2 linked regions of the Azospirillum brasilense genome follow. The main gene of each other region encodes a partner of the protein of the gene in region 2 in a complex. Links are inferred from orthologs where the notes say so. Each region holds a gene or a part of one and is shown on either strand. Other genes may lie near its edges.

Region 1 (14,273 bases), 310 kb from region 2 along the record:
GCCCGCCACGCTGCTCGCCCTCATCAACCATTTCCGCGGCCAGCAGGTGCTGACCCGCCCCCGCCCGCGCATCCAGGAGAGCGCCGCGGCGCCGCTCGACCTGCGCGACGTGAAGGGCAACGAGACGGCCAAGCGCGCGCTGGAGGTCGCCGCCGCCGGCTCGCACAATCTGCTGATGATCGGGCCGCCCGGCTCCGGCAAGTCAATGCTGGCGGCGAGGCTGCCGGGCCTGCTGCCGCCTCTCGATCCGGCGGAGGCGCTGGAGGTGTCGATGATCCACAGCGTCGCCGGCCTGCTGGAGGGAGGCAAGCTGCTGCGCCAGCGTCCCTACCGGTCGCCGCACCAGTCGGCCAGCCTGCCCGCCCTGGTCGGCGGCGGGTCGCGCGCCAAGCCCGGCGAGATTTCGCTGGCCCACAAGGGCGTGCTGTTCCTGGACGAGCTTCCCGAATTTCCGCGCGGCACGCTGGAGGCGCTGCGCCAGCCCTTGGAAACCGGAAAGGCCGTGGTCAGCCGGGTGAACCACCATGTGACCTACCCGGCGCGGGTGCAGTTGATCGCGGCGATGAACCCCTGCCGCTGCGGGCATCTCGACGACCCGTCGCTGGCCTGCGCCCGCGCCCCGAAATGCGCCGCGGACTACCAGTCGAAGATCAGCGGGCCGCTGTTCGACCGCATCGACCTGCACATCGACGTGCCCGCCGTCAGCCCCGCCGACCTCAGCCTGCCGCCGCCCGCCGAGGGCAGCGCCGAAGTGGCCGCCCGGGTGGCGCTGGCCCGCGCCGTCCAGGCGGAGCGCTACGCCGGCTTCGGCCCCTTTCCCGAGGGCCTGGCGGTGCGCACCAACGCCGAGGCGGACGGCGAGTTGCTGGAAAAGGCCGCCGCCCCCGACCAGCCGGGCCGCGCCCTGCTGACCGAGGCGGCGGAGCGGCTGAAACTGTCTGCCCGCGGCTATCACCGCGTCATGCGCGTCGCCCGCACGCTCGCCGATCTGGACGGCGGGGGCGGCGTGGGCCGCCCGCACATCGCGGAGGCGCTCGGCTACCGCCGCATCGCCCCCGGACGATGAACGTTTACTCCGCCGCCACGGCGTTGCCGTGGTTGGAATGATGATTCCGGTCGTGCAGGCAGCGGCGCAGGCGGACGGCGGTGATGATGGCCAGCGCGCCATAGGCGATCAGATAGCTGCCGACGCCCAGCGCCACGGCCAGCAGGCCCAGCGACGGCAGGACCCACATGCCGAAGCCGAACAGCACCGACAGGGCGCCGGCGACGCCCCAGGCCCATTTGCCGTGGGTGCGGTGCATGCGCCACGCGGTCATGATCTTGGCGAAGCCGGTGATGACCGACCAGGCGGCGATCACGAAGATCAGCGCGAAGAGGCTCGCCTCCGGCCACAGCAGGGCGACGGCGCCCGCCACCAGACTGACCACGCCGTCCAGGATGAAGGGCAGGCTGCGCTCCTGCGCCTGCGCGGCGCGGACGCCGCCGACGATGGCGAACAACCCGTCCATCAGCAGGTAGGCCGCGAGCAGAATCGCCAGGGTGGCGACCGTCGCCCCCGGCAGAAGGAAAGCCAGCAGGCCGAGCATCACCGCCGCGGCGCCGCGCAACGCCAGCGCCCACCAGTTGCGCGCCAGCAGATCGTTCATGCCCTGGACCCGCCTAGCCTCGTACATCGCCTCCGTTGCCATGTCTCGTCTCCCCTCATCCGTTCGAGTGCACCAGACGCGGGTGAGCGCGCCCCATACAGCACGGCAACAGGATCGGGAGGACTTCGTTGCGGCGGCGGGTTGTCGTGGCGGCGGGATTCGCGCGAAATCCGTGCGAATTCGTTGAGGCGGGTCAGTTGCTGCGGCCGTAGTCGCCTTTGCTGGGTTCGATGAAGTAGAAGAGCTTCGAGTCGAACTGCATGCCCTCGCGCGGGTTCATCAGCGCCACCTCGGTCGTCAGCCCCTGGGCGTCCAGCACCCGCCATTTGCGGAGCTGGAAGGGCCGATCCTCGAAGACCAGCGTCAGGGTGCCCTTGCCGGGGTCCTTGGTCTCGGTCAGGCTGATCTCCACCAGCCCCGGCGCCTGAAAGACGCCGGTCACCGTCACGTCGCCGGACAGCCGGATGTTCTTGCGCAGGATGAAGTCGGCCAGCGTGCTGCCGATGGGAGCGCTGGACTGCTGCCGCATCTCCCCGTCCCAATAGAAGATGAAGGCACCGTCGGCAACGACGAAGTCCTTCACCGGCGGGTCGTATTCCAGCCGCATCCGGCCGGGACGCGCGAGGTAGAAGGTGCCGGCGGTCTGGTGCCCGTTGGGGGCGACCTGCACGAACTTCGATTGCAGCGTGCCGATGCCGTTCAGATAGCTTTCCGCCTGGGCCACCAGCGCCTGGTCCTGGGTGGACAAGGCGGCGGCGCGGGGAGCGGCGAGCGCGGGGTCGAGGACCGCTCCCGCCGTGGTGACGGACAGAGCGACAGCAGCGGCAGCCAGAATGCGGCGGAACGGGATCTTCATGATGCCTGCTAGGTAACCGGACGTTCCGGGCGGAAATGGGGCGCGGCGGTGGTGGTTCCAAGGATTAAAGCGAACTCTCAATGCCCCCACCCTAACCCTCCCCCGCTAACGCAGGGGAGGGGGCTGCCGCCGCTTCGCGCTAAACTCCCTCCCCTGCGAAGCGGGGGAGGGCTAGGGAGGGGGCAAACGCTGCTCACTCCTCGATGTTGCGGGCCAGGACCTCGCGCTTGCCGGCGTGGTTTGGCTTGCTGACCACGCCTTCGGTCTCCATCCGCTCGATCAGACGGGCGGCGGAGTTGTAGCCGATGCGGAGCTGGCGCTGGATGAAGCTGGTCGACGCCTTGCGCTCGCGGCAGACCACGGCGACCGCCTTGTCGTAGAGGTCGTCGCCCGATCCGCCGCCGGCACCCGACCCGTCGTCGAAGGAGCCGCCGTCCTCGTCGTCCTCCTCGGTGATGGCGTCGACGTAGCTCGGCTCGCCCTGCGTCTTGAGGAACTTCACCACCTGCTCCACCTCGCCGTCGGCGACGAAGGGGCCGTGGACGCGGGTGATGCGGCCGCCGCCGGCCATGTAGAGCATGTCGCCCTGGCCGAGAAGCTGCTCCGCCCCCTGCTCGCCGAGGATGGTGCGGCTGTCGATCTTGCTGGTGACCTGGAAGCTGATGCGGGTCGGGAAGTTGGCCTTGATGGTGCCGGTGATGACGTCAACCGACGGGCGCTGCGTCGCCATGATCAGGTGGATGCCGGCGGCCCGCGCCATCTGGGCCAAGCGCTGGATCGCCGCCTCGATGTCCTTGCCCGCCACCAGCATCAGGTCGGCCATCTCGTCCACGATGACCACGATGTAGGGCAGCTCCTTCAGGTCGAGCGGCTGCTCCTCGAAGATCGGCTTGCCGGTGTCGGGGTCGAAGCCGGTCTGGACGCGGCGGGTCAGCAGCTCGCCGTCGGCGCGGGCCTCGCGCAGGCGGGCGTTGTAGCCCTCGATGTTGCGCACGCCCAGCTTGGACATGTTGCGGTAGCGGTCCTCCATCTCCCGCACCGTCCATTTCAGGGCGACCACCGCCTTCTTCGGGTCGGTGACGACCGGCGTCAGCAGATGGGGGATGCCCTCATAGACCGACAGCTCCAGCATCTTGGGGTCGATCATGATGAAGCGGCAGCGGTCGGGCGGCAGGCGGTAGAGCAGCGACAGGATCATCGTGTTGATCGCCACCGACTTGCCCGAGCCCGTGGTGCCGGCGACCAGCAGATGCGGGAAGCGGGCGAGGTCGGCCACCACCGACTGGCCGCCGATGTCCTTGCCCAGCGCCAGCAGCAGTTTGCCCGCCGTCTTGTCGAAGACGTCGCCGGCCAGCAGCTCGCGCAGCAGAACGGTCTCGCGCTTGGCGTTGGGCAGCTCGATGCCGATCACGTTGCGGCCCGGCACCACGGCGACGCGGACGGACACCGCGCTCATCGAACGGGCGATGTCGTCGGCCAGGCCGATGACGCGGGACGACTTGGTGCCGGGGGCCGGCTCCAGCTCGTAGAGGGTGACGACCGGGCCGGGATGGACCTTCTGCACCTCGCCGCGCACGCCGAAGTCGGACAGCACGCCTTCCAGCTTCACCGCGTTCTCGCGCAGCGCCGCCTCGTCCACCTTCTCGCCGCGCACGCTGGTCGGGACGATCTGGAGCAGGTCGAGCGGCGGCAGCTCGTAGCCGTCCGCCTCCTCCAGATTGAGGGCGGCCTGCTTGGACGGGCGCCCCTGGTCGGCGGCCTTCGTCTTGCCCCCGGCGGGCGGGGTCACCACCGGAACGGCGCGGGTCTTGGCCTCCACGCGCGGCTCCACGCTGATGGAGTCGGACAGCCGGCCGCGCGGCGCGGCGCGCAGGGTGATGACGGCGCTGTCCTCGTCGGGTGTCTCGTCGAGAGTCGGGGCGGCGGCCTTCTTGTCCGCGGTGGCGAGGCTGGGCTCCCGGCGCAGCAGGCCACCGGTCTGGTGAACCGCGTTGCGCGCGGCCTCCGCGCCCTTGTCGCGCACGAAGGACACGCCGGCCCGCGCGCCCCGCCCGAGGCGGGCGAGGCCGGCGGCGGTCTCGCGCAGGCTGGTTGCCCATTCGCGGATCGACAGGCCCATGGCGACGAACAGGATCAGCCCGCCGGCCACGCCGGCCACAGTGCCGACCAGCGGATTGCCGGGGCCGCCGAACAGCAGCTTGCTCACCCCGTCCAGCAGGACGATGCCGAAGCTGCCGCCGGGATGGCCGTTCAGCGGGTCCCCGCCCCCGCCGCCCATGCCGGCCAGGAACATGGCGACCAGAAGCACGCCCCACACCGCCAGCACGCTGCGGAACAGCGGGTGGCGGATGCTCTTCTGCAGGCTGAGCCGCCAGCCCCACATCATCGGGACCAGCGCCAGCAGATAGGCCGCCCAGCCCAGCGACTGGATCAGGACGTCCGCCAGATGGGCGCCGAACCGGCCGAACAGGTTGTGGATGTGGGTGTTCGCCGCCGGAACCGCGTTCCACGAGGGGTCGGCCGGGTTGTAGCTGCCCAGGATGACCATCAGCACCAGACCGACCACGCCCAGCGCGAAGCCCGCCAGCTCGCGCGCCCGCGCGACCACGAAGGCGCGCGTGGCGGGCGAGAAGAAGGGCGGCTTCTCCGGCCGCGCTCCGGCGGGCCGTGCTCCGGCGCTTTTGCCGCTTCCGCTGCGGGGGCTTGCGGGTCGTGCCATGGGCAGAAGGTCCTCAAGAACGTGCTGAACCGGACCCGTCCTTCGGGGCGAAAGACCGGGGTGACTTGAACCGAACCGGGCGGCCCTTATCCCAGAATGCGGGCGATGGTGCTGCAGGCGTGGGCGACCGTCTCGGCGTCGTTCACCAGCGCGATGCGGATGAAGGGGGCGCCGGGGTTGGCCTCGCCGGGGTTGCAGCGGGTCAGGTAGGCGCCGGGCAGCACGCGGATGCCGCCCTCCGCCCACAGGCGGCGCGTCGCCTCCTCGCCGTCGCCGACCTCCAGCCACAGGAAGAAGCCGCCGTCGGGCCGGTAGTAGCCGTAGCGCCCGTTCAGCGCGGCCTCCGCCGCGTCGAACTTGGCGCGGTAGAGCGCGCGGTTCTCCTCGACATGCGCCTCGTCCCGCCACAGGGCGGCGCTGGCCGCCAGCACCGGCAGCGGCATCCCGGCGTTGGAGTAGCTGCGCAGGCGTGTGAAGCGGGACATCAGCTCCGGATCGCCGGCCACGAAGCCCGACCGCAGCCCGGCGGCGCTCGACCGCTTGGACAGGGAATGGAAGACCAGGATGTTCGTCCAGGGCTTCCCGCCGTGATGGAGACCCGACGCGACCTGGAGCGCGCCGACCGGCGGCTTGTCCAGGTAGATCTCGGCGTAGCACTCGTCCACCGCCAGGATGAAGCCGTAGCGCCGCGCCAGCCCGATCGCCCGCTCCAGATAGGCGGCGTCGGCCGCCGCCCCCTGCGGGTTGGCCGGGGTGCAGAGGTAGAACAGCGCCGTGCGCTCCAGCAGCTCCGGCGTCAGCGCGTCGAGATCGGGCAGGAAGCCGGTCTCGCGGGTGGAGGGCAGGAACACCGGCTCCGCCCCCGCCAGCAGGGCCGCCCCCTCGTAGGGCGCGTAGAAGGGGTTGGGCATCAGCACCGCCGGCTGCCGGCCCGCCTTGCTCGGCGGTACGGCCAGCAGGGCGAGCAGGAACAGCGCCTCGCGCGTACCGGACACCGGCAGGACGGATTTTTCGGCGTCGAACAGCCCGTCGGGCAAAGCGTAGCGGCGGGCCAGCCAAGCGCCCACCGCCTCGCGGAACTCCGGCGTGCCACCGACCGGCGGGTATTTGCCCCACAGATGGGCGTTGGCGCGCAGCGTCTCGTCGATGATGGCCGGCGGCTGGTGCTGCGGCTCGCCCACCGACATCATGATCGGCTCGGCGTTGGCGCGCGGCGTCACCCCGGACAGCAGGGCCGCCAGCCGCGTGAAGGGGTAGTCCGACAGCCGGTCGAGCCGGTCGTTGACGAGAGCGAAGGTGCCGAGGTCCGGGAGCGACATGCCGCCGAGAATCCTTTCCATGAGGACGGCCCGAGAAGGCCGGGCCGGCCCCGAGGGGCACGGCCCGTCAGTGGCCTCTGGGGGCCTCTGCCCGATACGAAACGGAAACGATCCTATCGACGGTGGAGTCCCGGCACAAGGGCACAAAACCGGACGAGGCCCGGTCAAGGGAAAGCATACGCCGCCCGTTCCGGCGGCCTTGGCGCCACGGTGGAAAGACTGGCGCGCCCGGCCTCAAGTCACCGGGCAGATCATCGATGCCCTGCGGCAAGAAAAAGCGGACGCGCCTTCCCCCCTCGCGGGAGGGGCCGGGCCATGACGCCCCGCCCTGTCCGCTTCCTCCAGGACGCCTCAGAGAGCTTCGGTGTTGGTTTCGCCGGTGCGGATGCGCACGGCCTGGGCGATGTCCAGCACGAAGATCTTGCCGTCGCCGATGCGGCCGGTGTTGGCGGCCTTCTGGATCGCCTCGACCACCTGCTCGTACTGGTCGTCGGACACCGCGACCTCGACCTTCACCTTGGGCAGGAAGCTCACGGAATACTCGGCGCCGCGGTAGATCTCGGTCTGACCCTTCTGGCGTCCGAAGCCCTTCACCTCGCTCACCGTCAGGCCCTGAATCCCGAGCGACGTCAGCGCCTCGCGCACTTCGTCGAGCTTGAACGGCTTGATGATGGCCATAACCAGTTTCATGTGGCTTCCCCTTGGTATGCGTGTTTGCGGGCCCTTGCGGTCGCCCGGTCCCCCCTCGGCCGATCCCGCCGTGGCGGCGGGTTTTCCGAACGTGACTCGAGCGTGTTCGCCTCGACCATAAAAAGCAACGTCTTCAAAAATCGTGCCGGTTGCAGAATCGGCCCTTTTCAGCGGTTTTTGGCTGTTTCGCCGATCGATTGGGCAGGCTGTGCATAATAATTGTGCAATTTGGGGGCCGCGACGCAGCGCCGCTGGACATCCGGACCAAGCGGAACGATTGTTCGTACCCGTCTACACTGATCGAAGGGCAGCGCCATCATGACCGAATCGGGCACCACCGCAGCGCAGGAGATCACGACCGACGTCGTCGTGTTGGGCGGCGGACTGGCCGGACTCAGCATGGCGGCGGCCCTGGCCACCGCGGGCGTTCCGGTCGTCTGCATCGACCGCGACAGCCCGGACCGGCAGGCGGGGGACGACTTCGACATCCGCACCACGGCGGTCGCCTACGCCTCGATGAAGGTGCTGGAGGGAGCGGGCGTGTGGAAGCACATGGAGCCCCACGCCGGCCCGATCCTGGACATCCGGGTGGCCGACCAGTTCTCGCCCCTGTTCGTCCATTACGACCACACGGAGCTGACCTGGGACGGCAAGAACCAGCCCTTCGGCTGGATTCTCGACAACAAGGACATGCGCCGCGCCCTGTTCGCCCGCGCCAAGGAACTGCCCGGCCTGCACCATCTGACCCCGGCCCAGGCGGTGTCGATTGAGCGCACCCGCAGCGGCGCCACGGTGACGCTGGCCGACGGGCGGGTGGTCAAGGCGCGGCTGGTCGTCGGGGCCGACGGGCGCCGCTCGCTGGCGCGGGAGAGCGCCGGGATCAAGCTGCGGACCTGGGCTTACGACCAGTCCGCGATCATCTGCACGATCCGCCATTCGGAGCCGCACAACGGCGTGGCGGTGGAGCATTTCCTGCCCAACGGCCCCTTCGCCGTTCTGCCGATGACCGAGAACCGCTCCTCCATCGTGTGGAGCGAGAAGCGGTCGCTGGTCGACATGTATCTGAAGCTGCCGGAGGACCAGTTCATCGACGAGCTGACCCGCCGGTCGGGCGGCTATCTGGGCGACATCGAGCTGGTGACCCGGCGCGACGCCTGGCCGCTGTCGGTGCTGCTGGCCGAGCGTTTCATCGCCGAGCGCGTCGCCCTGATCGGCGAGGCGGCCCACGCCATCCACCCCATCGCCGGGCAGGGGCTGAACCTGGGCCTGCGCGACGTGGCCGCTCTGGCCGAGGTGATCGTGGACGCCCACCGGCTGGGGCTGGACGTCGGTTCGCCGGAGGTGCTGGCGCGCTTCCAGCGCTGGCGCCGCTTCGACACGGTGCTGCTGGCCGTGGTCTGCGACGGTCTGGTGCACCTGTTCTCGAACAACATCCCGCCGATCAAGCTGGCCCGCGACGTCGGCATGGCCGTCGTCAACCGCCTGCCGCCGCTGAAGCGCTTCTTCATGCGGCACGCGATGGGCGTGGTCGGCGAGCTGCCGCGGATGATTAAGGGCGTGCCGCTGTAAGGCGCCGCCCGCCCGTCATCCCAACCCGTATTCCGACAGCGCCTCGTACACCGCGGCCCCCTTGCCCAGGTGGCTGCGGTAGAGCGTGAAGTGCTCCACCCGGATCGGACCGGCGCGGAACATCCCGCGCTCCTCGACGAAGCGCCCGATCCGGTCCTTCGGCGCGTCCTTCAGCCGGGCGAGCGTGACGTGGGGCGAGAATTTGCGCTCCTCCGCCGGCAGGCCGCAGCGGACCAGCGCCGACTCGACCTTGGACTGGAGGTGCGACAAGGCGTCGCTGCGCTCCACCCCGGCCCAGAGGACACGGGCGTTGCGGCCACTGCCGTACACGCCCACGCCGTCCAGAACCAGATCGAAGGCCGGCGCCGCGATCTGCGCCAGCGACTCGTCGATCTCCGCCGCCTGATCTCCCGGCACCTCCCCGATGAAGCGGAGCGTCAGGTGCAGGTTGTCCGCGTCGGTCCAGCGGGCGCCGGGCACGCCGCCGCCCAGCCCCGCCAGACGCCGGCGTACATCCTCCGGAAAATCGAGGGCGACGAAGAGACGGATCATTGGCTTTCCGGAACGGTTACGGGCAGGGGTCGGGATAACGGGCGTTGACCGCCTCGATGTCCTTCATCACCTCGTCCGACAGCGTGACATCCACCGCCGCGATGTTGGACTTCAGGTCCTCCATGGTCGTAGCACCGATCAGCGAGGACGCGACGAAGGGCTGCCGCAGGGTGAAGGCGATGGCCATCTGCGTCGGCGACAGGCCGTGGCGCCGGGCGACGTCCAGATACTCCCGGGTGGCCACGTCGGCGTTGACGGTGGCGTAGCGCGACTTGCGGTGATCCAGCGCGCGGCGGGTGCCGGCGGGAACGGCGCCGTCCAGATACTTGCCGGTCAGCGTGCCGGCGGCCAGCGGCGAATAGGCGAGAAGCCCGACATCCTCGCGCAGGCACATCTCGGCCAGACCCTGCTCGAAGGTCCGGTTCAGCAGGTTGTAGGCGTTCTGGATCGAGGCGATGCGCGGCAGGCCCTTGTCCTCCGCCAGCTTGAGGAACTGCATCACCCCCCAGGGCGACTCGTTCGACACGCCGATGTGGCGGACCTTACCGGATTTTACCAACTCGTCGAGCGCCGACAGCGTCTCCTCGATTGGGGTGCCGTCCTTCTCCGGCCGGTGGACGTAATTGCGCGCGCCGAAGCGGTTGGTCGAACGGTCGGGCCAGTGGAGCTGGTACAGGTCGATGTAGTCCGTCTGGAGCCGGCGCAGGCTGGCCTCCACCGCCGCAAAGATGTTGGCGCGGTCGAGCTTCGCCTCGCCGTTGCGCACCCAGGCGAAGCCACCGTCGGTGGCGCCGACGACCTTGCTCGCCAGGATCACCTGGTCGCGCTTGCCGGTCGCCTTGAACCAGGTGCCGATCACCTCCTCCGTACGTCCGTACGTGTCGGCGGTCGGGGGGATGGCGTACATCTCCGCCGTGTCCCAGAAATTGACGCCCTCGCCGAGCGCATAATCCATCTGGGCGTGGCCTTCGGCCTCGCTGTTCTGGCGGCCCCAGGTCATGGTGCCCAGGCCGATGGCGCTGACAGACAGGCCGGTGCGGCCGAGCGGACGGTATTGCATTTGGCTATGATCCTTAAAGGAACAGGGTGAGCACGCCCGTGTATCCGTACAGGCGGGCGTTGGAGATTTCGCCGCTGGCGAAGAATCCGGCCAGCGGGATGTCGCCGAAGGTTTCGCGGATCAGCGCCAGTTCCTGGCTGCCCTCGCCGAACAGGCTGGGGCCGCGGGCGATGCAGCTGACGTAGAGGGCGCCCTTCGGGGTGGTCTTCACGCGCTTCTTCAGATTGGCCAGCATGCGGCGCATGTCGGCCTCGGCGCTCTGCTGGTCGCGGCGGGTGAACAGGATGGGCTGGCCGCTCTGCACATGGTGGGCGACGGCGATCCAGCCGGCGCGCGGGTCAATGGCGATCAGGTCGCGGACCAGATAGTCCGCCGTGTCGCTGCCGGCGATCGGCAGGCCTGCGAAGATGTAGCCGGACACCCGCTTGAGGTCGCGGGCCAACAACTCGCCGATGTCCTCCTTGAAGACCTCCAGCGCCGGGCGCCCGTCGATCTCCAGGACGACGTTGTCCTCCGCCGCGGTGATGGTGCGCACCGGCCCGATGGGCGTGCAGCCCTGGCTGAGGCCGGTGGCGACCGGCACCTGCGGCGCGAACAGCACGCCCGACACGCCGCCGTCGGCCACCGGCCCGCCGACCATCGTGGCGGTGTTGCCGGGGATGGTGAATTGCGGGAACTCCGACCGCGAGGCCGACAGGCCGCCGACCAGGAAGGCCCCGGTTGATTCCGCCAGCGAAACGACCAGCCCGGCCAGATCCTGGTGACGCGGGTCGGCGTGGGCGAGCGCCAGCATGGCGCCATGCTTGTCCAGCCAGCCGCCGGCCATGCGGCGCAGCGGCTCCATGTCGCCCGACACCACCGGGAACAGGCGGAAGCCCTCCGGCGGCAGGCGGGCCACCATCACGGCGATGCCCGGCTTGTCGAAGATTTCCTCGTCGTTGGCGCAGACGCCGATGCCGACCGTACCCACCCAGTCGCGGATGCCGGTGACACCGCGCAGCAGCGTGACCATGCTCGTCGCGTGCTCCGCCAGCGCGTCGGTAATGTAGAGGAAGCCGAGGTTGCAGCCCTCCACCGCCCCCAACTCGTCCAGGCAGGACTTGACGACGGCGCCCCATTCGGTGCCGGAGGCCGATGCGGCCTTGAAGAAAGTCTCGGTGGTGGCGGTGTCGCCGGCCAGGGTCGCCATGGGTGTCAGTCTCCGCTCTTGGCGATGCCGTCCAGAAGGCGGGCGACGTGGGGCGCGATGCGCTCCACGATCACCTTCACGCCGGCCGCGTTGGGATGGATGCCGTCGGGCTGGTTCAGCGCGGCGTCCGCCGCCACGCCGTCCAGGAAGAAGGGATAGAGCTGTACGTCGTACGTCTTCGCCAGTTCCGGGTAGATGGCGTTGAAGCGGTCCCCGTACGCACGGCCCAGGCTGGGTGACGCGTACATCCCGGCCAGCAGCACGGGCAACTTCTCGCTGGTCAGCCGCTTCACGATGGCGTCGAGGTTGGCGCGCGCCGCGCCGGGGTCGAGCCCGCGCAGCATGTCGTTCGCCCCCAGCTCCACCAGCACGGCGTCCGGCTTGTCGGCCAGCGCCCAGTCGAGCCGCGACAGCCCGCCCGCCGTGGTGTCGCCCGACACGCCGGCGTTGACGACAGTCACGTCGTAGCCCTTCGCCCGCAGCGCCGCCTGCAACTGTGGAGTGAAGGACTGCGCTTCGGGAAGGCCGTAGCCGGCGGTCAGGCTGTCGCCGAGCGCCAGTAGGATGTAAGGCCCTTTCTCCGAACCACCCTGGGCGAACGCGGGAGCGGTCATGCCGATTCCCGCGCCAATTCCCGCAACGACGGCGAGAGCGGCCAGCCCCGACCGAAGGAGGGCCGTGTTGAAATGGCGGCGCACCATGCCATATGGCGTGAGGTTTTCCCGCCCATTCCCCCGCCCGTTCCAGAGACGCATGCCAATGTCCCGACCCGATTCCGTTGAGTCCACCATCGTCGATCTCGACGAGGTGCATCTGAGATTGGACAGCGCGGCCGGACCCGTCAACATCCTGAGAGGCTTGAATCTCCGCATCCAGCCCGGTGAACGGGTCGGCGTGGTCGGCCCGTCGGGCTCCGGTAAATCGACCATGATGATGGTCATGGCCGGGCTGGAACGCCCCACGGGCGGGACCGTGCGCGTCGCCGGACAGGATCTGGGCCGGCTGGACGAGGACGGGCTTGCGCGCTTCCGCCGCGACCATGTGGGGATCGTCTTCCAGGCTTTCCACCTCGTGCCGACGATGACCGCGCTGGAGAACGTCGCCATCCCCCTGGAATTTGCCGGGGCCGCCGACGCCTTCGACCGCGCGCGCGCCGGGCTGGAGGCGGTCGGGCTGGGCCATCGGCTGACCCATTATCCGGGCCAGCTGTCCGGCGGCGAGCAGCAGCGCGTCGCCCTGGCCCGCGCCTTCGTCGCCGAGCCGTCGCTTCTGCTGGCCGACGAGCCGACCGGCAACCTGGACATCGGGACCGGCGCCACCATCGTGGAGTTGCTGTTCGACCTCGCCGAGCGGCGCGGCACGACGCTGGTGCTGATCACCCACGACCCGTCCCTGGCCGACCGCTGCGACCGCACCGTGCGCCTGATGGACGGGCGCATCGTCGACGACGGCATGACCGCCCGCGCCGAACGCGAGCGCGTGGTGGGGGATTGAGCGTCCTTTGAGGGAGTGGTCGCGTCGCGCCCCCCTCCCGACCTCCCCCCGCTTCGCAGGGGGAGGAGATAAAGCCCTCCCTTGCGAAAGCGGGGGAGGGTTGGGTGGGGGCCCGACGCGACCATTCCCCACCACCACCCCACATCTTGCCGGACGCACCGATGACCAACCTCGCCCTCGCCTTCCGTCTGGCCCGCCGCGAGCTGCGCGGGGGGCTGAAGGGGTTCCGCATCTTCCTGGCCTGCCTGACGCTCGGCGTCGCGGCCATCGCCGCGGTGAATTCCGTGTCCGGCGGCGTGCTGTCGGGCCTGCAGGCGGACGGGCGGGCGATCCTGGGCGGCGACGTCGCGCTGCGGCAGATCTACGCACCGCCGACCGACGAGCAGCGCTCCTGGCTGGAACAGGCCGGGCGCCTGTCGCAGTCGGTGGACATGCGCGCCATGGCCCGCTCCGCCGACGACGCGCGGTCCACGCTGGTCGAGCTGAAGGCGGTGGACGGCGTCTACCCGCTTTACGGCTCTGTCGCCCTGGCGCCGGAGGGTGACCTGCACACGGCGCTGGCCAACCGCGACGGGCGCTGGGGCGCGCTGGTCGAGGACGGGCTGCTCGACCGGCTGGGGCTGAAGACCGGCGACACGCTGCGGCTGGGCGAGGGCGAGTTCGCCGTGCGCGGCGTCCTGACGCGGGAGCCGGACCGCGCCTCCAACGGCGCCTTCTCGCTGGGGCCGCGGGTGATGATCGGCCTGCCGTCGCTGGAGGGCACCGGCCTGCTCCAGCCCGGCAGCATCGTCTATTGGACCGCCAAGCTGGCCCTGCCGCCGGGCACCGACGTGGCGGCGTGGCAGAAGGCGCTGACGGCGCGCTTCCCCGATGCCGGCTGGCGGGTCCGCGACTTCACCAACGCCTCCCCGCAGATCGAGCGCTTCATCGACCGCATGACGCTGTTCCTGACGCTGGTCGGGCTGACCGCCCTGCTGGTCGGCGGGGTCGGGGTGGGCAACGCGGTGCGCAGCCATCTCGACTCGCGCGCCCGCACCATCGCCACGCTGAAATGCCTGGGCGCGCCGGGCGATCTGGTCTTCCAGGTCTATCTGCTGCAGATCCTCGCCTTGTCCGGGCTGGGCATCCTTCTGGGGCTCCTGCTCGGCGCGGTGGCGCCGCTGGGGCTGGGGTCGC
Region 2 (14,224 bases):
GGCGCTTCCGGCTGCCCCGAATGCCGGCTCTGCCGGTGCTGCTGCTGACGATCCTGGTGGGGTGAGCGCGATTCAGGTGGCGGGCGTGCCGTCGGCGGGCTTGTCCGCCGGGGCCTCGGCGGCCGGCACCGGCTCGGGAGTCGGCGTCACAGGAGGTGGGGTGAGGCGGATGGGCGCCGGCCCGCCGCTGTCGGGAGTCGAGGCCGCCGGAGCCTCGGCAGGTGCCTCCGCGGGGGGCGGGGCGGGAAGCTCCTTCGCCTCGATCGCCTCGGCGGGCTTGGCGTCCTTTTGGGCGTCGTCCTTGGCCGCTTCCTTCACCGCGTCCTTGGGGGCGGGAGTGGGCTCCGGGTCCGTGGAATAGTCGGCGACGATGCGGGCTTGGCTGCCGGCGATGACCAGCACCTTCTGCCCAATCTCAATGGGCGTCTCTTCCCGCTGGGTGACCGACAGAAGCTCCCCGTCCGGCTTGCGGACGATGTATTCCCAACCCGTGGTGTCGCCGGTCACATGCTCGATGGAGGTGCCGAGCAGACTGCCGATGGCTGTTCCGCCGACCGCGCCCAGCGCCGAATTGATGCCGAAGGTGCCGGACTGCGAGCCCAGCACGCCGCCGGCGGCCCCGCCGGTGACCGCGCCGACGGTGCCGCTGGTGCTGATCTTGACCTGACGGAACCCGATGACGACCGCCCGCTCCACCTTGTTCGCCTGCTGGGTGGCGGTGGCGGCGTAGGTGTTGGGCGAGTAGTTCGGGGTGCAGCCTGCAAGGATGCCGACCACGATCGCGGCGGCGGGCAGGCCGAACATGACAGTGCGCGTCACGGGACATCATCCGTTTGGAAGCCTGACCGGGTGATAGGCGATTCCGCGTGGCGAGTCATTCGACTTTTTGTGGGCTCCGGGATGCGTGGACAAAAAGAAAGCGGGCCTTTTCGGACCCGCCTTCCGTCATGCCGCCGCGAAGCCGGCGCTTATTCGTCGCCCATCTTGAGGGCGGCGATGAAGGCGCTCTGCGGGATTTCGACCTGGCCGAACTGGCGCATGCGCTTCTTGCCTTCCTTCTGCTTGTCCAGCAGCTTGCGCTTGCGGCTGATGTCGCCGCCGTAGCACTTGGCCGTCACGTCCTTGCGCAGCGCGCCGATGCTCTCGCGGGCGATGATCTTGCCGCCGATGGCCGCCTGCACGGCGATCTTGAAGAGCTGGCGCGGGATCAGCTCCTTCAGCCGCTCGCAGAGCTGGCGGCCGCGCCGCTCCGACTGGGAGCGGTGGACGATCATCGACAGGGCGTCCACCGGCTCGGCATTCACCAGGATCGACATCTTCACGAGGTCGCCTTCCTCGTAGCTGTCCATCTGGTAGTCGAAGCTGGCGTAGCCGCGGCTGATCGACTTCAGCCGGTCGTAGAAGTCGAAGACCACCTCGTTCAGCGGCAGCCGGTAGACCAGCATGGCGCGGGCGCCGGCGTAGGTCAGCTCGATCTGCTGGCCGCGCCGCTCGGTGCAGAGCTGGAGGATGCCGCCCAGATACTCGTCGGGCAGCATGATGGTGGCCTTGATCCACGGCTCGTCGATGCGGTCGATCTTCATCACGTCCGGCATGTCCGCCGGGTTGTGCAGATCCATCACCGTGCCGTCGGTCATGTGGAGCTTGTAGACCACCGACGGCGCCGTGGTGATCAGGTCCAGGTTGAACTCACGCTCCAGCCGCTCCTGGATGATCTCCAGATGCAGCAGGCCGAGGAAGCCGCAGCGGAAGCCGAAGCCCAGCGCCGCCGACGTTTCGGCCTCGTAATGGAAGCTGGCGTCGTTCAGCTTCAGCTTGCCCAAGGAATCGCGCAGTCGCTCGAAGTCGGCGGCGTCGACCGGGAACAGGCCGCACCACACCACGGGGATGGAGGGCTTGAAGCCGGCCAGCGGCTCGGCCGCCGGGCGGCGGTCCTCGGTGATGGTGTCGCCGACCTTGGTCAGCGTGATGTCCTTGATGGCGGCGGTGATGAAGCCCATCTCGCCCGGCCCCAGCTCGCCGGTCAGCAGCGCCTTCGGGGTGAAGACGCCGACGCGGTCCACCTCGTGGGCGCTGCCGGTGGACATGAAGCGGACCTTCTGGTTCACCTTCAGCCGCCCGTCCACCACACGCACCAGGATGACCACGCCGAGATACGGGTCGTACCAGGAATCGACCAGCAGGGCCTTCAGCTCGGCGTCGGCGTTGCCCTTGGGCGCGGGCAGGCGCTGCACCACGGCTTCCAGCACGGCGTCGATGTTCAGGCCGGTCTTGGCCGAAATCTCCACGGCGTCGGTGGCGTCCAGGCCGATCACGTCCTCGATCTGCTGCTTCACGCGGTCGGGCTCCGCCGCCGGCAGGTCGATCTTGTTCAGGACCGGGATGATCTCGTGGTTGTTGTCGATCGCTTGGTAGACGTTGGCGAGCGTCTGCGCCTCAACGCCTTGGCTCGCGTCCACCACCAGGATCGAGCCCTCGCAGGCGGCGAGGCTGCGGCTGACCTCGTAGGCGAAGTCGACGTGGCCCGGCGTGTCCATCAGGTTCAGCGTGTACTGCTGCCCGTCCTTGGCCTTGTAGAGGAGGCGGACGGTCTGCGCCTTGATGGTGATGCCGCGCTCGCGCTCGATGTCCATGCTGTCGAGCACCTGTTCGCGCATCTCGCGCGAATCGAGGCCGCCGCACTGCTGGATCAGCCGGTCGGCAAGGGTCGACTTGCCGTGGTCGATGTGCGCGATGATCGAGAAATTGCGGATGTGCGAAAGGTCAGTCATCGGTGCCCGGAGCCCTGGTTTGGGGCGGAACATAGGGCGGACGGACGATGCGCGCAATGGCGGCGTGGACAAGCCCTATGGAATGGCCCTGTCCCCGTTCCACTCCTTTCGCGGGAAACGCGGGGATCGGCCCCGCGCTCTCCTACGCCACCAGAACCGGCGCCACCGTGCGGTACAGCTCCATGTACTCCTCCGCCGGGCTGTGCCAGCCGAAGTCGCGGGTCATCGCGTGCTGCTGCATGGCGTGCCAGCGCTCGGGCTTGCGGTAGAGGGCGGCGGCGCGGCGCAACGCCCAGGTCAGCTCCTGGACGGTGGCGTTGACGAACTGGAAGCCGGTGGCGCTGCCGTCGTTCACCGCCGCCGGGTTGGCGTCCACGATGGTGTCGGCGAGGCCCCCGGTGCGGCGGACCAGCGGCAGCGTGCCGTACTTCAGCGCGTACATCTGGGTCAGGCCGCAGGGCTCCGACCGCGAGGGCACCAGGAACAGGTCGGCGCCGGCCTGGATGCGGTGGGACAGCGCCTCGTCGTAGCCGATGCGCACGCCGACCGACTTCGGGAACCAGGTGGCGAGGTGGCGGAAGCCGGCCTCCAGCGCCGGTTCGCCGCTGCCGAGAACGGCGAGCTGGCCGCCCCAGGCGATCCATTGCGACGCCGCCTCCAGCACCAGATCCAGCCCCTTGTGGCCGGTCAGGCGGCTGACCACCGCAGCCAGCGGGGCGTCCGCCCGGCGGTCCAGGCCGAAGGCCGCCTGGAGGTCGGCCTTGCACAGGTCCTTGCCGCCGAGGTCCGCGGCGCCGTAGCGGGCGGCGATGTGCGGGTCGGTGGCGGGGTCCCAGATCTCATAGTCCACGCCGTTGAGGATGCCGGTCAGCGCCTCGGCCCGCGTGGCGAGCAGCCCTTCCAGGCCCGAACCGTGCTCCGCCGTCTGGATTTCGTGGGCGTAGGTCGGGCTGACCGTGGTCAGGCGGTCGGAGTAGAAGCAGCCGGCCTTGAGGAAGCCGACGCCGCCGTAATACTCCACCCCGTCGATCCGGAAGGCGGCGGACGGCAGGCCGAGGTCGCTCATCATCCAGGCGCCGAACAGGCCCTGATAGGCGATGTTGTGGATCGTCGTCACCGTGCCCGGCCGGAACGGCCCGGCGAAGCGGTCGGGGCGCAGCTCCAGATAGGCCGGGATCAGGCCGGTCTGCCAGTCGTGGCCGTGCAGCACGTCGGGACGCCACCAGGGATCGAGGCCGTCCTCCGCCGCGAAGCCCGCCGCGCACCAGGACAGGGCGGCGAAGCGTTCCGCGTTGTCCGGCCAGTCCTTGCCGTCCGGTCCCAGATAGGGGTTGCCAGGCCGGTCGTAGAGCGCCGGCGCGTCCAGCACATAGGCCAGCACCCCGTCGGGCATCCGTCCGATCCGCAGCGTCGCCGGGGCGCCGCCGGGCAGATCAGTGAGCGGCGTGCCGACCGGCTGCAGGTCGGCGAGCCCGTTCAGCACCGCCGGATAGCCGGGCAGCAGCAGGCGGACCTCGGCTCCGGCGCGGTTCAGGGCGGGGGGTAGGGCGGCGGAAACGTCGGCCAGCCCGCCGGTCTTCACCAGGGGGTAGCATTCCGGCGTGACGAACAGGACGCGCATGGAGGCGGGGTCTTTCGGTTTCTTCTTGGTTTTGCTCATCGCCCCCTCGCCCCAGGGGGGCGAAGGGGGATGGGAAGGGTCAGTCCTTGGGCAGGCGATCGATCATGTCCTGGGTGATCAGGCAGACGCCGCCCTCGCTGCGGTGGAAGCGCTTGGCGTCCAGCTCCGGGTCCTCGCCGACGACCAGCCCCTCGGGGATCACCACGCCGCGGTCGATCACCACCTTGGTCAGGCGGCAATGACGACCGATGTCGACATCCGGCAGCACCACCGCCTGATGCAGCTCGCTGAAGGAGTTGACGCGCACCTCGCTGAACAGCAGCGAGTTCTTCACCAGCGAGCCGGAAACGATGCAGCCGCCCGACACCAGGCTGTCCACCGCCATGCCGCGCCGGTTCTCGTCGTCGAAGACGAACTTCGCCGGCGGCAGCTGCTCCTGGTAGGTGAAGATCGGCCACTCGCGGTCGTACATGTTGAGCTGCGGCGTGACGTGGCAGAGGTCGAGGTTGGCCTCCCAATAGGCGTCGATGGTGCCGACGTCGCGCCAGTAGGGCTCGGACTCGTGGCCGTTCAGGATGGCCGAATCGGCGAAGTCGTGGGCCATCACCCGCGCCCCGCTGGTCACCAGATGGGGGATGATGTCCTTGCCAAAGTCGCGGGATGAGCCGGGATCGTTGAAGTCGCGCTCCAGCTGGTCGTAGAGGAACTGCGCGTTGAAGACGTAGATGCCCATGCTGGCCAGCGACTTGTCCGGGTTGCCCGGCATCGGCGGCGGGTCGGCGGGCTTCTCGACGAAGTCGATGACGCGCTGCGTCTCGTCCACATGCATGACGCCGAAGCCGGTCGCCTGGGCGCGCGGCACCTGGATGCAGGGGATCGTCACGTCGGCCTTCTTGGCGATGTGGTCGAGCAGCAGCGCGCCGTAATCCATCTTGTAGATGTGGTCGCCGGCCAGGATCAGGATGTATTCCGGCTCGTGGTCGCGCAGGATGTCCAGGTTCTGGTACACCGCGTCGGCGGTGCCCTGGTACCAGGCGGTCTCACTGATGCGCTGCTGCGCCGGCAGCAGGTCGCAGAACTCGTTCATCTCGCCGCGGAAGAAGTTCCAGCCGCGCTGCAGGTGGCGGAGCAGGCTGTGCGACTTGTACTGCGTCAGCACGCCGATGCGGCGGAAACCCGAATTGATGCAGTTCGACAGGGCGAAGTCGATGATCCGGAACTTGCCCCCGAAATAGGTGGCCGGCTTGGCGCGACGGTCGGTCAGCTGCTTCAGCCGGCTGCCCCGGCCGCCGGCCAGGACAAGTGCCACGGCGCGGCGCGGCGCCAGCCGCAGATCCCGTTTGTCGAGCATGTGTCTCCCCTTTCGGTTCTCTTTTTTGCTGTCGGCCATCCGGAAGCGTCCGGCGGACCCGTATGGGCGGAGGCCGCTTGTCCCCGGCCCCGTCCGGCTCCGCCGGTTGAGAGGGTGACCGTGCCACATTTCACGGGGGCGGGCCAATAGGCCGAGGGGAACAGGCCGGAAATAGAGGGGGGCTGCCCAACGGTTGTGCGGAATTCAGGCGCATCGCTGTGCATAAAAAACAGGCAAGCGCGTGGGAAACGGGCGCGCGGCGCCTCAACAGGGGGCAGGCAACCTGCAATCCATGGGCGAATCACGCTGCGGTGCAAGGCTTTGGGTGTTCCGATTTTCTGCTCAATTTCTGGGCAAGGTAGTCCGGCGACTCGGGTCCTATGCTGCTTTGCGGTCATCCGAAAGGCCGCAACCACCGCGATTCCTAGCCCTTTTGGGTTGGCACGCTTCTTGAAGAGAAATCGGCGTACACGGTCCCCTCCCGCCGCCCCGTCTGTACCGGGGACGGGGCGAAACGGGCCAGAAGCATTCGAATAAAGAGGAGCCTCGATGAGCCGTCTCTTCACCCTCGCCGCGCCGACGATGGCGGCGATTCTGGGCTTGGCCGGTCTGCCTGCCGCCGCCCTCGCCCAGGAAGCGGCCGCCGCCGCGGCCGAGCCGACCCTGAGCAGCGGCGACACGGCTTGGATGCTGGTCGCCACGGCGCTGGTTCTGTTCATGACCATCCCGGGTCTGGCCCTGTTCTACGGCGGCATGGTCCGCAAGATGAACGTGCTGTCGGTCGTGATGCAGAGCTTCGCGATCTGCTGTCTGGTCAGCATCCTGTGGTTCTTCGCCGGTTACAGCATCGCCTTCACCGAAGGCACCCCGTATTTCGGCAGCCTGTCCAAGTTCATGCTGGCCGGCATCACCAAGGACAGCCTGACGGGCGTCATTCCGGAGACGATCTTCGTCGTCTTCCAGATGACCTTCGCCATCATCACGCCGGCCCTGATCACCGGCGCCTTCGCCGACCGCATGAAGTTCTCCTCGATGCTGGTCTTCACGGGCCTGTGGTCGCTGATCGTCTACGCGCCGATCACCCACTGGGTCTGGGGTCCGGGCGGTTATCTGATGGGTGACGGCGTGCTCGACTACGCCGGCGGCACCGTCGTGCACATCAACGCGGGTGTGGCCGGTCTGGTCGCCGCCATCGTGCTGGGCAAGCGCAAGGGCTACCCGAACGAGAACTTCGCTCCGCACAACCTGGTGCTCAGCCTGATCGGCGCCTCGATGCTGTGGGTCGGCTGGTTCGGCTTCAACGCGGGTTCCGCCGTGGCCGCCGACGGCCGTGCGGGCATGGCCATGCTGGTCACGCAGATCGCCGCCGCCACCGCCGCCATGTCCTGGCTGCTGGTCGAGTGGGCCACCAAGGGCAAGCCCTCGGTCCTCGGCATCATCTCCGGCGCCATCGCCGGCTTGGTCGCCATCACCCCGGCCTCGGGCTTCGTCGGTCCGACCGGCGCCCTGGTCATCGGTCTGGCCGCCGGCGTGATCTGCTACTGGGGCGCCACCGGCCTGAAGCGCGCCCTCGGCTATGACGACTCGCTGGACGCCTTCGGCGTGCACGGCGTGGGCGGCATCGTCGGCGCCATCCTGACCGGTGTCTTCGCCCAGGAAGCCATCGGCGGCACCGCCGGCGCCCTGGAAGGCAACGTCGGCCAGATCTGGACGCAGGTTTACGGCATCCTGGCCACCATCGCCTACTCGGCGGTCGGCTCCTTCATCATCCTGAAGGTTATCGACGTGGTGATGGGTCTGCGCGTCGACGAGGACGTCGAGCGCGATGGCCTGGACCTCGCCCTGCACGGCGAGACCATCCACTAAGCACCCTTTGCAGCCTGGTTGTTTCCTCCATGAACTTCCGCCGCCGGGGGCTCCCGGCGGCGGATTTTTCATGTCGGAGTCCCGACGACAGAGGCCGTGACGCGCTCAGCGGCGCAGATACATCTTGCCGACGCCGTTCAGCGCCGTGAAAAGCTGCGCGAACTGCGCCAGGAAAGCGTCCCAGGCCAGCGGCCCGGCCTTCTCCGCCACCGCCTGGTGGATGGCCCCCAGGCTGGTCCGCCCGTCCACCCGCGCCAGGATCGGCCCGGCCAGACGGGGCAGGGGCAGGGGGATGACCGCGCCCATCAGTTCGGCCTCCAGCACGCCGCCGGGGGGCAGGCCCTTGGCCAACGCGGCGCCGTCGAGGTCGCGCAGAACCGGCACCACCTCCGGCCCGTCGGGGCGGGCGACGGCGCCCTCGGCGTCCTCGGGGCGGACAAGATAGGCGATGTGCTTGGTCATGCTGCCGGTGACCTGCTCGGCCCAGGCGGCGCGCTCCAGCCGGGACAGCCCGTCCAGCCGCTTCAGCACGCGGGGGTCCTTCACCCAGACGGCGGGGTCGTAGCGGTAAGGGTCCACCAGCGCAGCGATGGCCAGACCGCCCACCGCGGCCAGCTCCGCCAACTCCGGCACGGTGAAGGGCCGGTCGCAGGAATGCAGCAGCAGGTCGTAGAGGTCGGCGTCGGCCTGTTTGTGGTCGTTGATGAAGGGGTTGCGCAGCAGCCAGTTGGACGTCGGCAGGCGCTCGATCAGCCTGCGGGCCAGCGCCACCCGCTCCTTCGGCGGCAGGTCCGCCGCGATGGTGCGCAGCGCCGCCTGCATGGGATAGACGCCGGTGCGCCCGTAAGGCGCGTAGACCATCAGCCCGATCCCGCCGCCCGGCTTCAGCGCACCGGCCAGCGAGCGGATGCCCGCCGCCGGCTCGTCCAGATGGTGCAGCACGCCGCAGCAGTCGACGTAGTCGAACGGCCCCCCCTCCTCCAACAGCCCGCCGAGGTCGAGCAGCGAGCCGCGGCGGAAGTCGATGTTGGTCAGCCCGCGCGCCTTGGCCCGTGCCTCGGCGATGTCCCGCGCGGCGTCGGAGAGGTCGAGATAGGTGACGTGCCCCGGATTGCCGGCGTCGGCCAGTTGCTGGGCGATCATGATTGTCCCGTCGCCGGTCCCGCCGCCGGCCACCAGCACCTTGAGGGGCTTGGCGTGGTCGATGCGCCCGCCGAAGACGTTGTGGTTCACCTCGTCCAGATGGCTGGGCGACCCGGTGATCAGGCGCTTTTTCTCGTCGGCGGGGTTGCGCGCGGGATAGGGGAAGGCTTCGTACTGGGCGCGCAGGGTGTCGATGCTCATGGATCAGGCAACCGGTCAGGTGGACGGGTGCCGGACCATAGCATCAACGCGGGGGAGGGTGGGGGGAGTGGTTGCGCTGCTCCCCCCACCCAACACCTCCAACCTTACCCCGCGGCACCCTCTGCCGGGCGGACCACGCCGACCTCCAGGCCGTTGCGGTTGGTCACCGGCTGGTTGATGAGCTGAGCGGCCCGCGCCCATTGCTCGTCCGACAGGACCTTGGTGGCGCGGATCAGGGCGGCCAGGGCGACCTCGCGGGCGCGCGGGGTGCCGTCGTCGATCTTCAGGGCGATGCCCAGGCCCTGTTTGGGCAGGACGGCGCAGCCCACGCCCTCGGCCCCGCCCTTGACCAGCACCAGCCCGCCCGCCGCCTGCATCATGCCGGTGTCGAAGCTGTCCTTGCCGGCGATCAGGTGCGGGTGCGACCGCCAGGCGCGGCGGATGCGGGCCACCGCCTCGGCGCGGGAGTCGGGCAGGTCCTTGGGGTCGCCGATGCGGGCCATGGCGTAGGCGATGGCGCCCAGCGGGATGCCGATGGTCGGAATGGCGCAGCCGTCGACGCCCCAGGGGGCCTGCGACAGGTCCTGGCCGGTCATCTGCTCCATCACGCCCAGGATGCGCTGCTGCACCGGGTGGTCGAAGCGGACATAGCCCTTGGTCGGCTCGCCCTTGTGCAGGGCGGTGGTCAGGAAGCCGGCGTGCTTGCCGGAGCAGTTGTTGTGGAAGGCGGTCGGCGTCTCGCCGTGACGGATCATCTCGTGGGCGGTCTCGGTGTCGGTCGGCAGATGCGCCCCGCACTCGTAATCGCCCACCGTCAGGCCGATGCGCTTTATCCAGGCCTCCGCGATGCGGGTGTGGCGGATCTCCCCATGGTGGGAGGAGCAGGCCAGCGCCAGCTCCTGGTCGCCCAGCTCGTAGGCGTCCAGCGCGCCCGTCTCGACGAGCGGGATCGCCTGGATGGCCTTGATGGCGGAGCGCGGGTAGACCGGCGCCTGGATGTCGCCCCACTGGGCCAGCACACGACCGTCGGAATCGACGATGCAGGCGCGCCCGCGATGGACGGATTCCACCATGCCGCCGCGCGTCACCTCGACGAGGATCGGCGCCTCCGGCGGTCCGGACAGGTCGGCGTGGACCTCGGCGGGTGGGGGATGGTCGGCGTGGCCGTGGTGGTCACCGTGGCCGCCGCAGCAGGAGGAATGGTCGTGGCTCATGGGTGGAGAGCTTGCCTCTGTCCGGGGCGCGAGGCAAGGTGTCGCACCGTCGGACCCGCCGGATCATGGCCGATTCGCGGCCGATTCTCGGTGTGTGTGCGGGCCGAAACTACGAGTGATTGTGCAAGCCATGCGTGGATATTTCGCCATCGGGGTGGAGCGGATCAGCAAGCCGGGCAATGTCGGCAATCTGATGCGCTCCGCCCACGCCTTCGGCGCCTCCTTCTTCTTCGCCATCGACCCGGAGCCCGACCTGCACGAGGCCCACATCGTGGACACGTCCGGCGCGTCGGAGCATCTGCCGCTCTACGTCTACGACCGGGTGGCCGATCTGGCCCTGCCCAAGGACTGCCAACTCGTCGGGGTGGAACTGACCGAGGACGCGGTGGAGCTGCCCAGCTTCCGCCACCCGACCCGCGCCGCCTATGTGCTGGGGCCGGAGCGCGGCAGCCTGTCCGAACCGCTGCTGGAGCGCTGCGACTTCACGGTGAAGATCCCGATGAAGTTCTGCATCAACGTCGGGGTGGCCGGCGCCCTGGTGATGTACGACCGGATGATCAGCCTGGGCCGCTTCGCCGAACGCCCGGTGCGCGTCGGCGGCCCGACCGAGCCGCTGCGCGATCACCAGCACGGCCGCCAGATCATGCGCAACCCGGAGCGCCGCCGCCGCATGCGCGGCATCCAGAAGCCGGTGATCGTCCGTGACGATGACTGATTTCGTCCGTGACGATGACTGATTTCGTCCGCGACGACGAGTGATCCGGCTCAGAACTTCACGAACGGGTTGAGGATCAGCCCCAGCGCGCCGGTGAAACGAAGCGGCGCGTCGGTCACCGCCAGGCACAGGCAGCCCTCGTCGTCGGCCACCGGGCGGTGGCGCACGGAGTCGTCGGCGACGGACAGGTCGCCGCGGGCGAACTGGCCGAGATCGTCGGTGAAGCCGCCGTCGAGCACCAGCGTCAGCTCGATCCCGCAGTGGGTGTGGTGGGGCGGCCCGACGCCGCTCGCCAGCCGCATCAGCCGGGCCTTGCCGCGGCGTTCGGAATCACAGCCGAAGCCGGACCCCAGCGGGATGTCGTAGCAGTCCATGCCGCGCATAAGCCGCTTCCAGGGCAGGCGCGACAGGTCGTTGCCGATGTAGCGGCGCAGCGGCTCGGGCAGCAGCGGCACTTCGGCCGGCTGGCAAACCAGCTTCGGCCGGGGCGCGCGGGGCAGGGGCGGCAAGTCGTCCAGCCGGGCGAGAACCGTCTCCAGGCAGGCGGGGTCGACCTCCTCCGGCTCGATGCTCTCCAGCAGGGCGCCGCCGACCGCCTCCATCTCGGCGACGTTCAGGCGGCAGCAGGGGCACAGCGCCAGATGCGTCGCCACGATCAGCGACGCCGCCTCACCCAGAGCGCCGCCGGCATAGTCGATCAGCAGGGTGTCGCCGGGATGGTGGGTGGGCACGGTCATCGGGAGTCCCTCATGGCCTTGCGCAGCCGCTCCATGGCCAGACGCAGGCGCGACTTGACGGTGCCCAGCGGAATGCCCTGTTCGGCGGAGATCTGGCTGTGCGGCTTGTCCTCGAAATAGGCCAGCCGCAGCAGGTCGGCCTGTTCCGGCGGCAGGGTCTTCAGCGCCGCTTTCAGGCGTCCGGCGGTTTCGCGCGCCGCCATCCCGTCGTCGGCGCTTTCCACCGGGGCGGGCACCAGCGTGGGGTCGGCGGGGTCGATCTCGGGCCGCTGTTCCCGCCGCAGCGCGTCGATCCGCCGGTTGCGGGCGATGGTGAACACCCAGGTGGCGGCGGACGCCTGGGTCGGGTCATAGGTTTCCGCGCGGCGCCACACCAACAGCATCACGTCCTGCACCAACTCCTCCGCACCGCCCGCATCGCAGCCCTGGCGGCGCAGATAGGCCTTCAACCGCGGGGCGAAATGCCCGAACAGGGCCGCGAAGGCCGTGCGGTCGCGGTCCCGCCCGACCGCGGTCAGCAGTTCTTCGAAGGTCCGGTCGGCGCCGGCGGCTGAGGAACCAAGATCCTGCATCCACGTCTTCGGGCACGTCTTCGGGAGCGCCGTCTCTGCGCGCATGGGCTTTGCGCACAAGGGCAAGCCCCGCATCACATGGTGCGCGGGGCGCCCCGCTGCAAAGCGTGTTTGGCGCTCCTCCGCGTCGTGTGCACCGTCGAGTGGTCGGGCGGCCAGTGGTCTTATGGGTGTGCTGCGGCGTTCGGTCCAGCGTTCGATGGACCTTCTACGCGTCCTGTTCTCGGTCGGATCACCGGCTTTCGACGCGAAATCGAGCGATCGATTGCAGGACCGCCTCGTGGAACAACCCGTGACTTCGCCGCCGGGACGGGGCGGCGGCCCTGGAAAGCCTCACCGAATTGGGGTAGGGTCCGACCCACTCCCGAACCCGTCCGCAAAACCATTCGAGCCTTCGCCAACCGATGTTGCCCATTCGCACCATCCGTCGCACCGCCGGCGCCGCTCTGCTTCTGGCCGGTCCGATCCTCGCCGCAACCGTTACCACGGCCGGCGCCGCCGACCCGCGCCTGCTGGGGACCTTCAAGGACTGGAACGCCTTCGCCTTCGACGAAGGCGGGCACAAGGTCTGCTATCTGTCCAGCCAGCCCAAGAAGAAGGAGCCCGCCGCGGCCAAGCGCGGGGACATCTATGTGCTGGTCACCCACCGCCCGGCGGAAAAGGCGCTGGACGTCGTCAGCGTCGTCGTCGGCTACCCCCTCAAGAAGGACAGCGAGTCCACGTTGGACGTGGCCGGCAAGTCCTTCAAGCTGTTCACCGACGGCGAGACCGCCTGGGCGCGCGACGCCGACACCGACAAGGCCGTCACCGCCGCGATGCGCGACGCCAAGGGCAAGTCCATGGTGGTGAAGGGTGTTTCGGCCCGCGGCACGAAGACCACCGACACCTACGGCACCGACGGCTTCGCCCAGGCTTACGACGCGATCAACCAGGCCTGCGGCGTGAAGCGCTGAGCAGCGCTGCTCTTTTCACTTGGTCGCTCCTCGTTTCGTCTTTTGACTCCGGACGCTCGTGGCCCTATTTAGGGGGCCATGAGCGCCTCCAACCATGCTGCTGCCTTTGCCCTGCCGGCGACCGACGCTGACGGGCGCAAGAACCTTGTCGGCCTGTCCCGCGACGAGCTGGAAGCCGAAATGCTGTCCGTCGGCCTGGAGAAATTCCGGGCCCGCCAGCTCTGGCACTGGATCTACCACCGCGGAGCCACCGACTTCGCGGTGATGACCACGCTCGCCAAGCCGGTGCGCGAGAAGTTGGCGGAAAGCTACGCCGTGGCCCGCCCGACGGTCGTGCGCGACCTGAAGTCGGTGGACGGCACGCGCAAGTGGCTGCTGCGTATGCCCGACGGCCAGGAGGTGGAGAGCGTCCACATCCCTGAGGAGGACCGCGGCACGCTCTGCGTCTCCTCGCAGGTCGGCTGCACGCTGACCTGCCGCTTCTGCCACACCGGCACGCAGCGTCTGGTGCGCAACCTCGACGCCTCGGAGATCGTGGCGCAGGTCATGCTGGCCCGCGACGCGCTCGGCGAATGGCCGGCGCCGCCGGACGGGCGGATGATCTCCAACATCGTCATGATGGGGATGGGGGAGCCGCTCTTTAACTACGAGAACGTCGCCAAGGCGCTGAAGATCGTTATGGACGGCGACGGGATCTCGATCTCGAAGCGCCGCATCACGCTTTCGACCTCCGGCGTCGTCCCGGCCATGAAGCGCTGCGGCGAGGAGCTGAACGTCAACCTCGCCGTCAGCCTGCACGCCGTGACGGACGAGCTGCGCGACATCATCATGCCCATTAACCGGAAATATCCGCTGAAGGAGCTGATGGACGCCTGCCGCAATTACCCCGGCCTGAACAACGCGCGGCGCATCACCTTCGAATACGTGATGCTGAAGGGCATCAACGACAGCCCGGCGGACGCCCGCGCCCTGGTCAAGTTGCTGGAGGGCATCCCGTCGAAGATCAACCTGATCCCCTTCAACCCCTGGCCGGGCGCACCCTACGAGCGTTCGGCCGACCGGGCGATCCAGGTCTTCGGC

Evidence for each region.
Region 1: the proteins of H1Q64_RS05530 (region 2) and glnK are in contact, whole or in part, in a solved structure (PDB 2NS1), measured with the Escherichia coli proteins. The link is inferred for Azospirillum brasilense from one-to-one orthologs.

Annotation. Positions count from the first base shown.
Region 1 is NZ_CP059449.1:852,993-867,265, forward strand. The notes cover bases 5,565-8,467. They hold glnK (P-II family nitrogen regulator), read right to left. Parts: upstream 7,234-8,467; coding sequence 6,895-7,233; downstream 5,565-6,894. Other genes in these bases: H1Q64_RS04070 (aminotransferase class I/II-fold pyridoxal phosphate-dependent enzyme), read right to left, coding at 5,565-6,543; H1Q64_RS04080 (UbiH/UbiF/VisC/COQ6 family ubiquinone biosynthesis hydroxylase), read left to right, coding at 7,552-8,467. In the rest of the region: H1Q64_RS04050 (YifB family Mg chelatase-like AAA ATPase), read left to right, coding at 1-1,066; H1Q64_RS04055 (HdeD family acid-resistance protein), read right to left, coding at 1,071-1,691; H1Q64_RS04060 (LolA family protein), read right to left, coding at 1,843-2,505; H1Q64_RS04065 (DNA translocase FtsK), read right to left, coding at 2,699-5,224; more of H1Q64_RS04070, read right to left, coding at 5,311-5,564; more of H1Q64_RS04080, read left to right, coding at 8,468-8,802; thpR (RNA 2',3'-cyclic phosphodiesterase), read right to left, coding at 8,818-9,354; H1Q64_RS04090 (NADP(H)-dependent aldo-keto reductase), read right to left, coding at 9,371-10,414; H1Q64_RS04095 (FIST signal transduction protein), read right to left, coding at 10,428-11,603; H1Q64_RS04100 (arylesterase), read right to left, coding at 11,609-12,217; H1Q64_RS04105 (ABC transporter ATP-binding protein), read left to right, coding at 12,363-13,097; H1Q64_RS04110 (ABC transporter permease), read left to right, coding at 13,259-14,273. UniProt on the Escherichia coli protein: Involved in the regulation of nitrogen metabolism. Regulates the activity of its targets by protein-protein interaction in response to the nitrogen status of the cell.
Region 2 is NZ_CP059449.1:1,159,179-1,173,402, forward strand. The notes cover bases 5,597-8,450. They hold H1Q64_RS05530 (ammonium transporter), read left to right. Parts: upstream 5,597-6,292; coding sequence 6,293-7,609; downstream 7,610-8,450. Other genes in these bases: glgC (glucose-1-phosphate adenylyltransferase), read right to left, coding at 5,597-5,743; H1Q64_RS05535 (class I SAM-dependent methyltransferase), read right to left, coding at 7,715-8,450. Also shown: H1Q64_RS05505 (hypothetical protein), read left to right, coding at 1-65; H1Q64_RS05510 (hypothetical protein), read right to left, coding at 73-819; lepA (translation elongation factor 4), read right to left, coding at 969-2,771; glycogen synthase GlgA, read right to left, coding at 2,914-4,431; more of glgC, read right to left, coding at 4,472-5,596; more of H1Q64_RS05535, read right to left, coding at 8,451-8,953; H1Q64_RS05540 (asparaginase), read right to left, coding at 9,058-10,167; H1Q64_RS05545 (RNA methyltransferase), read left to right, coding at 10,298-10,882; H1Q64_RS05550 (ChrR family anti-sigma-E factor), read right to left, coding at 10,933-11,619; H1Q64_RS05555 (sigma-70 family RNA polymerase sigma factor), read right to left, coding at 11,616-12,191; H1Q64_RS05560 (invasion associated locus B family protein), read left to right, coding at 12,596-13,144; 23S rRNA (adenine(2503)-C(2))-methyltransferase RlmN, read left to right, coding at 13,223-14,224. UniProt on the Escherichia coli protein: Involved in the uptake of ammonium/ammonia (NH(4)(+)/NH(3)). Transport is electrogenic. Following sequestration of NH(4)(+) at the periplasmic face, NH(4)(+) is deprotonated and neutral NH(3) is transported into the cytoplasm.